One region of the Streptomyces sp. NPDC014861 genome, then DNA from elsewhere that is predicted to be linked to it. Evidence: riboswitches for the same ligand, from Rfam matches in the RefSeq annotation. Region 1 holds a riboswitch; the other holds the start of a gene.
The links. A riboswitch is a leader RNA that binds a small molecule or an ion and turns the genes downstream of it on or off. The one in region 1 is predicted to bind glycine.
Positions count from the first base shown of each region.

Region 2: linked by a shared signal. The riboswitch ahead of gcvT (glycine cleavage system aminomethyltransferase GcvT) and the one ahead of gcvP (aminomethyl-transferring glycine dehydrogenase) in region 1 are both predicted to bind glycine.

Region 1 covers NZ_JBIBWV010000013.1:9,207-13,458, reverse strand. Annotated here, with positions in the region: gene gcvP (aminomethyl-transferring glycine dehydrogenase) at 1-1,744, opposite strand, end outside; glycine riboswitch at 1,924-2,023, opposite strand; gene ACF1BN_RS23890 (PRC-barrel domain-containing protein) at 2,137-2,508, shown strand; gene ACF1BN_RS23885 (DNA polymerase IV) at 2,920-4,252, opposite strand, start outside.
Region 2 covers NZ_JBIBWV010000007.1:247,014-251,265, forward strand. Annotated here, with positions in the region: gene ACF1BN_RS17470 (enhanced serine sensitivity protein SseB C-terminal domain-containing protein) at 1-410, opposite strand, end outside; gene ACF1BN_RS17475 (enhanced serine sensitivity protein SseB) at 502-1,242, opposite strand; gene ACF1BN_RS17480 (AAA family ATPase) at 1,354-2,016, opposite strand; glycine riboswitch at 2,191-2,291, shown strand; gene gcvT (glycine cleavage system aminomethyltransferase GcvT) at 2,444-3,559, shown strand; gene gcvH (glycine cleavage system protein GcvH) at 3,670-4,047, shown strand; gene glyA (serine hydroxymethyltransferase) at 4,071-4,252, shown strand, end outside.

The DNA.
Region 1 (4,252 bases):
GGAGGCCGGCCAGCTCGCCCTGCGAACCGGCGTTGGGCTGGATCGAGACCTTGTCGTAGCCGGTGACCTCGGCCAGGCGCTCCTCCAGCTCGGTGATGAGCGTGACGTAGCCCTGGGCCTGGTCGATCGGCGCGAAGGGGTGGATCTGGCCGAACTCGGGCCAGGTCACCGGCTCCATCTCGGTGGTCGCGTTCAGCTTCATGGTGCAGGAGCCGAGCGGGATCATGCCGCGGTCGAGCGCGTAGTCGCGGTCCGAGAGGCGGCGCAGGTAGCGCAGCATCGAGGTCTCGGAGCGGTGCGCGTGGAAGACCGGGTGGGTCAGGTACGCGTCGGAGCGCAGCAGTCCGGCCGGGAGGCCGTCCTCGGTGGCGGCGTCCAGGGCCTCCACGTCGGCCTCGACGCCGAAGGCGCCCCAGACGGCGGCGAGCTGGGCGCGGCCGGTGGTCTCGTCGCAGGACATCGAGACGCGGTCGGCGTCCACGCGGTACAGGTTGACGCCGGCCTCGCGGGCGGCGGCGACGACGGCGTCGGCGCGGCCGGGCACGCGGGCGGTGAGCGTGTCGAAGAACGCGCCCTGGGTGAGCTCGACGCCCCCGGCGGTCAGGCCGGAGGCGAGGATCGCCGCGTACCGGTGGGTGCGCTGGGCGATCTGCCGGAGACCGTCGGGACCGTGGTACACGGCGTACATGCCGGCCATGACGGCGAGGAGCACTTGGGCGGTGCAGATGTTGCTGGTGGCCTTCTCGCGGCGGATGTGCTGCTCGCGGGTCTGGAGCGCGAGGCGGTACGCCTTGTTCCCGTCGGCGTCGACGGAGACTCCGACGAGGCGGCCGGGGAGGGAGCGGGCGTGCTTGTCCTGGACGGCCATGTAGCCGGCGTGCGGACCGCCGAAGCCCATCGGCACGCCGAAGCGCTGGGTGGTGCCGACGGCGATGTCGGCGCCGAGCGAGCCGGGCGACACGAGCAGGGTGAGGGCGAGCAGGTCGGCGGCGACGGTCACGATCGCGCCGAGTTCGTGGGCGGCGTCGATCAGCGGCTTGATGTCACGGACGGCGCCGGAGGCACCGGGGTACTGGATCAGGACGCCGAAGACACCGCGCTCGGCGACCTCCGCCGGGATGCCCTCGCCCAGGTCGGCGACGACGACCTCGACGCCGGTCGGCTCGGCGCGGGTCTCGATGACGGCGATGGTCTGCGGCAGGGCGTCGGCGTCGACCAGGAAGACGCCGTTCTTGACCTTGCCGACGCGGCGGGAGAGCGACATGGCCTCGGCGGCCGCGGTGCCCTCGTCGAGCAGGGAGGCGCCGGAGGTGGGCAGACCGGTCAGGTCGGCGACCATCGTCTGGAAGTTGAGCAGCGCCTCCAGGCGGCCCTGCGAGATCTCCGGCTGGTAGGGCGTGTACGCCGTGTACCAGGCCGGGTTCTCCATGACGTTGCGCAGGACGACCGGCGGGGTGAAGGTGCCGTGGTAGCCGAGGCCGATCATCGGGGCGAGGACCTCGTTGCGGTCGGCGAGCCGGCGCAGCTCGGCCAGGACCTCGGCCTCGGTGCGGGCGCCGGGGAGGTCCAGCGCCTCGGCGTTCTTGATGACGTCCGGCACCGCGGCGGCGGTCAGCTCGTCGAGGGAGCCGTAGCCGACCTGGGCGAGCATCTTGGCCCGCGCCTCGGCGTCGGGTCCGATGTGCCGCTGCTCGAAGGGGATGCCCTGCTCGAGCTCGGAGAGCGGGGTGCGGTTGGCGGTCATGATGCGGGGGCCTCCTGGTCGTCACGACCTGCGAGGGGCACCACGGCGCGGGTGCCCGGACGGCCTCCCCCTCTGTCATCTCAACCTGAGAGCTTCACCGGCACGCCCGTGGGCACGCCGGCTTTCACCGTCGGTGAGAGCGGATGCCGTCGGACTCCCGCCCTGCTTTCCAGAGTGACCTCGCCCGCGCGGTACCGGGTGCCTGAGAGATTCCGGGGAGGATTTGCTCCTTCGGCGCCCCCGGAAACCTTCTCCGGAGGACTCTCCCGCACGGTGTCGACAGCCACAGCCAGCCTACCAGCGCGCTTGTCGCCCCCATCGCTCAAGTGGCCGACATCTCGGATGTGCACTTTCGTAGGGGTGTGGAGCAGTTGCGACCAGTTGGAGGGACCGTGCAGACCGACATCGATCCGCGCAGCCTGATCGGCCGCAAGGCGTACGACCGGAACGGGCACAAGATCGGAACCGTGGACGAGGTGTACCTGGACGACGCGACCGGCGTACCCGAGTGGGCCGCCGTCCGCACCGGGCTGTTCAGCCGGGACGCCTTCGTCCCGCTGGAGCCCAGCGAGCTGGCCGACGACGGCCTGCACATCCCGTTCGAGCGTTCCCTGATCAAGGACGCGCCGGACTTCGGCGTGGGCCGCCACCTCTCCCCCGAGCAGGAGCTCCAGCTCTACCGCCACTACGAGCTGGCGCTCCCGCCCGCACCGGAGGCGATCCCCGACTTCGGCCGCCTCGCCGGCCAGGACGACGCCGCCTAGCCGCGCCCCTCCCCCGCCACCACCGGACAAGCCCTCGGGCCGCCCCCAGCCGGTCCGCCCGGCTCGGGGCTCGGGGCTCGGGCCGATGTCGAGCCGAGGTCGAGCGGGACACGAGCCGAGGTCCAGCCGAATCGGGCCGAGGTCGGCTCGGCCCGCACGCGGACCGCTCGGACCGGACGGCTGCCCGCCCACCCGGCCGAACTCGGGCCGGCTGCCCCGGTCCCCACGCCCCCGCCGAGGACCGAACGGCCCCCACAACCTCCCGAGCACCGCGCAGGACCCCCGCCCGGCCGCACACCCTCATCGGGCCCCTCACACCGGCCCGGGCCGGTACCGCCCGTACCCGAGCGAACCCGCCGGACGCCTCCCCAGCGTCCGCCTCACCAGGTCACCCGGTCACCCGGTGACCGGTCACCCGCCCAACGGCGCGACCCTGGCGGCGCCCTCCGCCCCCGTCGCCCCGCCGGGCACCAGCGGCAGCGGATCGGACGGTTCCAGCTCCGGGTCGTCCACCGCGAAGGTCCGCACCCGCCCCGGCACGGTGCTGCCGGGCTCCTCGAAACGGACGGTGACCCGCCCGAGCCCGCTGCCCTGCACCCAGCCGGCACCCAGCACCGCGTGCCGTACGTCGTTCCCCGGCGCCCACCGGCGTTCGACGGCCTCCGCCGCCGTCCCCGGCACGGACACGGCCTCCACCGCTCCCTCCTCCCCGGCCCCCGCCGGCCCGGCGGCTCCCCCGACCACCGCGCTCCCGATCTCCGCCTCTGCCCCGGCGCCGGCCTCGGCCACGGCCTCCGCCGCCGCTCCCGCTCCCGCTTCGGCCTCCGCCTCCGCCTGGGCGAACAGGTCCTCCTGCGTGTAGTCGGCGAGCCCGCTCACCCCGACCCCCAGCAGCCGCACCCCACCCGTGGTGTCGACCAGTTCGAGCAGCCGCTCCGCCGCCTCCCGCACCACCAGGGGATCGTCCGTCGGCCCCCGCAGGGTCTCGGACCGGGTCAGCGTCGAGAAGTCGAAGCGGCGCACCTTCAGGACGATCGTCCGCCCCGAGTGTCCCGACCCCCGCAGTCGCGCCACGCACCGCTCGGCCAGCCGCTCCACCTCCAGCCGGATCCGCAGCCGGTCGTGCAGGTCGATGTCGAAGGTGTCCTCGACCGAGACCGATTTGGCGTCCCGCTCGGCCACCACGGGCCGGTCGTCGTGCCCGAGCGCCATCCGGTACAGCGAGGCCCCGTGGGACCGCCCCAGGATCCGCACGAGTTCGTCCTCCCCCGCCTCCACCAGGTCGGCGACCGTCGTGATCCCGGCCCGCCGCAGATGGTCGCCGGTGGCCGGCCCCACCCCGGGGATGATCCGCACCGACCGGGGCGCGAGCAGCACCCGCTCGGTGCCCGGCTCGTACAGGACCAGCCCGTCAGGCTTCGCCTCCTCCGAGGCGATCTTCGCGAGCATCTTCGACCCGGCGAGCCCCACCGACCCGGTCAGTCCCGTCGTCGCCAGGATCTCGGCCCGCAGCCGCTCCCCCACGGCCCGCGCGCCCGCGCTGTCCTCCGCCAGCCCGCCGGCCTCCAGGTCCACGAACGCCTCGTCGAGGCTGAGCGGCTCCACCAGCGGCGACAGCCGCCCCAGAAGCTCCATGACCTGCCCGCTGATCGCCCGGTAGAAGGCGAAGCGCGGCACGAGATACGCGGCGTTGGGCACGAGCCGCCGCGCCTGTCCCATCGGCATGGCCGAGTGCACCCCGAAG
Region 2 (4,252 bases), on a different contig from region 1:
GAGACCCGCAGCGGTCCCGCGGGCATCCGGTCGAGGCCGGTGGCGATCCGGCGCAGGTCGACCCAGGGGATGCCGACGCCGCCGCCGGGGGCGTGCGGATTCAGCCAGACGCCCCAGCGCTCCGGGTAGAGGGCGCGGGCGATCTCGCGGCCCGTGACGCACTCGTGGGAGCGGTTCCAGCCGGACGCGGAGAGTTCGCCGGGCGAGGTGACGCAGGGGGCGTAGCCGTACCCGTCGACCTCCATGTTGCCGTACTGGGCCTCCGGCGAGCCCGCCGAGCCCTGCCAGAGCAGCATGTACAACTCGCCGTCGGCCAGGGCGTGCAGCAGTCCCTCGTACGCGTCGTAGCGTCCGGGCGCCACCTGGCGCAGCATGTGCTCGACCTGTCCGGTCGCGCCTGACGCGCTCACCCTGGGTTCCGCCCCTCTGTCTGGTACGGCTCGGTTCGGCCGTTCGGTCGTCTCGGTCGTTCGGTCGGTCCAGCTTAGACAGGGCCGGGGGTCATCCGGCGGTGCGCAGGTAGAAGGGGCGCACCTGTTCCAGCATCCAGTCGCCGACGGGGTCGGCGGCCATGTCCAGCAGGATGAGGTTGACCGGCCAGGCCACCTCGACACGGCCGAGGGCGCGGCCGAGGGCGTCCAGCGGGGCGTTGCGGTCGACGCCGTCCCAGCCGGTGAGCTGGACGCCGATGAAGAGCGCCGGCTCGGTGCCCTCGACGCTGGCGAGGGTGCGGCGGGCGCTGGCGACGACACCGGTGGCCTCGAACTCGGCGGAGGCCGCGGCGAGGAAGTCGACCGGGTCGTCCTGCCAGTCGGGCTCGAAGAGCCGGACCCGGCCGCCGGACGCGGGTCCGTCGAGCGCGGTGCGGCCGACCCGGCAGAGTTCGGCGACGGCGGGCGGGGGCAGCGGGACGCCGACGACGCCGCCGGGGTTCACGGCGATGCCGAGCTGCGGGGGCAGGCCGCGGGCGAAGTCGCGGGCGGGGGCGACGGTGAAGGACATGTGGTCACCGACGCAGGCGAGGAACTGCTCCCGCGAGCTGTAGACGGGGACGTAGGCGGCGCCGCCGATCTCCATCGTGGCGAGGTCCAGGTCGGGGCTGTCGGGACCGCCGCCGTTGGGCAGCGGGACCCAGACGGGGCTCCGGCCGAGCACCTCGATGAGCCGGCCTCCGGCCGCGGGCTCCCCGAGCGCGGCGGCCAGCGCCTCCTCCAGCTCGTTGCCCGGCCACGTCACGTCCACGGTGGTTCCGTCCCCTCCTCGCACGGCCCTGGTCCCGGCCGTCCCGCAGCACCCTAACGCCGCCCCGCCCCGGCCGTGACCAGAAACCCGCACCCGCGGCGGGCGCGGGTCTCAGCCGGCCTCGCGGAAGCCGAGGCGGCGCAGCGCGCCGGCGGCGTCCCGGTCGAGGAGGGTGGCGGAGGCGCAGCCGCGGGGCAGCCGGCCGGACTCGACGGCGGCGACGAGCCGGCCGACGGCCCTGCGGTGCCGGGCGAAGGCGTACGCGGACACCCCCCGGCCCCGCTCGCGCTGGCCGTCCACGGCGGTGGCCGGGTCGACGTCGAGGAGGACCAGGTGGAGGGCGCGGCCGCGGCGGGCGGCGGAGCGGGCGAGCCAGCCGCGGACCCAGGACTGGGTGCCGCAGTCGTGGACGACGACGCCGGCGCCGGAGCGCAGCGCCCGGTACAGCCCGGCGTAGTGCGCGACCCGGACCAGCGGGCGGTAGAGCGCGTACGGCAGCAGGCGGGGCATCCGGGCCTCCCAGCGCTCCCGGGCGTCCTGCGAGTCGATCCCGCGGCCCTCGGCGGCCCGCCGCAGCAGCGTGGACTTGCCGCTGCCGGGCAGTCCGGAGACGACCACGACGTCGCCGGCGGCGAAGGTGAGGGCGCGCGGCCCGCGGCCGCCGCGCTCGCGCAGGTCCCGCACGACGCGCCCGCGCGCGCGGGTCCTGGCGCGGGCCCGCGGAGCGGGTATGGCGGCGTCGGTCGCGAAGACGCCGGTGTGCTGGATCCTCATCGCTGCTCCCCCTGTCGGGTCCCCGGAGGACGTACCGGGAGACCTCACGGAGACCCTTGCCCACGAAGTGTAAAGAAACGGTAATCCGAGACAAGCGATTTGCGGCGCCGACACCGCGTGCGATGATGTGCGCGCCAGGCGCGTGCCGCGCCCTACAACCGCATACCGGCCGCTCGAATCCGCGCGGGAGAGTTCCGGACCGGCCTCGGCCGTCCGGGCGCCGAAGGAGCAAGACCCTCCCTTGAATCTCTCAGGCCCCGTACCGCGTGGATGAGGCAGATCTGAAAAGCGGGACACCTGTCGTGTCCCCACCCAAGGTGCAAGCCGGGGATGCCCCCGGTGAACCTCTCAGGTTCCATGACAGATGGGGAGGAACGTCCTTGCCTGTCATGTTTTCCGCCTTCGGGACCCGGGAGCCACGTCCATCATGAGCACCACCCCCCGTCTGACCGCCCTCGATGCCCTGCATCGTTCGCTGGGCGCGACCATGACCGACTTCGCCGGCTGGGACATGCCGCTCCGGTACGGCAGCGAGCGCGACGAGCACAACGCCGTCCGCACCAGGGCCGGCCTCTTCGACCTCTCCCACATGGGCGAGATCACCGTCACCGGCCCGCAGGCGGTCGACCTGCTCGACTTCGCCCTGGTCGGCAACATCTCCACGGTGGGCAACGGCCGCGCCCGCTACACGATGATCTGCCAGGAGGACGGCGGCATCCTCGACGACCTGATCGTCTACCGCCTGGGCGAGACCGAGTACATGGTCGTCGCCAACGCCTCCAACGCGCAGATCGTCCTGGACGCCCTGGTGGCCCGCTCCGGCGGCTTCGACGCCGAGGTCCGCGACGACCGCGACGCGTACGCCCTGCTCGCCGTGCAGGGCCCGGAGTCCCCCGGCATCCTGAAGCAGCTCACCGACGCCGACCTGGACGGCCTGAAGTACTACGCGGGCCTGCCCGGCACGGTCGCCGGCGTCCCGGCGCTGATCGCCAGGACCGGCTACACCGGCGAGGACGGCTTCGAACTCTTCCTGAAGCCCGAGCACGCCGAGGGCGTGTGGACGGCGCTGACCGAGGCGGGCGCGGGCGTCGGCCTGATCCCGTGCGGCCTCTCCTGCCGCGACACGCTGCGCCTGGAGGCGGGCATGCCGCTCTACGGGCACGAGCTGACCACCTCCCTGACCCCCTTCGACGCCGGTCTCGGCCGCGTCGTGAAGTTCGAGAAGCCGGGCGACTTCGTCGGCCGCAAGGCGCTGGAGGCCGCCGCCGAGCGCGCCGAGACCGCCCCGCCGCGCAAGCTGGTCGGCCTGATCGCCGAGGGCCGCCGCGTCCCGCGCGCCGGCATGGCCGTCGTCGCCGGCGACGAGGTGGTCGGCGAGATCACCTCCGGCGCCCCCTCCCCGACGCTCGGCGAGCCGATCGCGATGGCGTACGTCGACGCCGCGCACGCCGCCCCCGGCACCGAGGGTGTAGGGGTGGACATCCGCGGCACCCACGAGCCGTACAAGGTCGTGGCGCTGCCGTTCTACAAGCGCCAGAAGTAGGCGGGCGCCCGTCCGGGGCCGCCCCGGACGTGACGCATTCGTCTCAGGACACGTCTCACCCCGCAAGACCCCCGTACATCCGCACTCCCCCGATCCAGGAGAATCAGGCCATGAGCAACCCCCAGCAGCTTCGCTACAGCAAGGAGCACGAGTGGCTGTCGGCCGTCGAGGACGGCGTCGCCACGGTCGGCATCACGGAGCACGCGGCCAACGCGCTCGGTGACGTCGTCTACGTGCAGCTCCCCGAGGTCGGCGCGACCGTGACCGCGGGCGAGTCCTGTGGCGAGCTGGAGTCGACGAAGTCCGTCAGCGACCTCTACGCCCCGGTGACGGGCGAGATCGTCGAGGCCAACCAGGACGTCGTCGACGACCCCTCGCTGGTGAACTCCGCCCCCTTCGAGGGCGGCTGGCTGTTCAAGGTACGCATCTCGGGTGAGCCGGACGCGCTGCTCACCGCCGACGAGTACACCGCTTTCACCGCAGGCTGACCGAGACCCCTAGGGATCGCTTCATGTCGCTTCTGAACACTCCCCTCCACGAGCTGGACCCCGACGTCGCCGCCGCCGTCGACGCCGAGCTCGGCCGTCAGCAGTCCACCCTCGAGATGATCGCCTCGGAGAACTTCGCTCCGGTCGCGGTCATGGAGGCCCAGGGCTCCGTCCTCACCAACAAGTACGCCGAGGGTTACCCGGG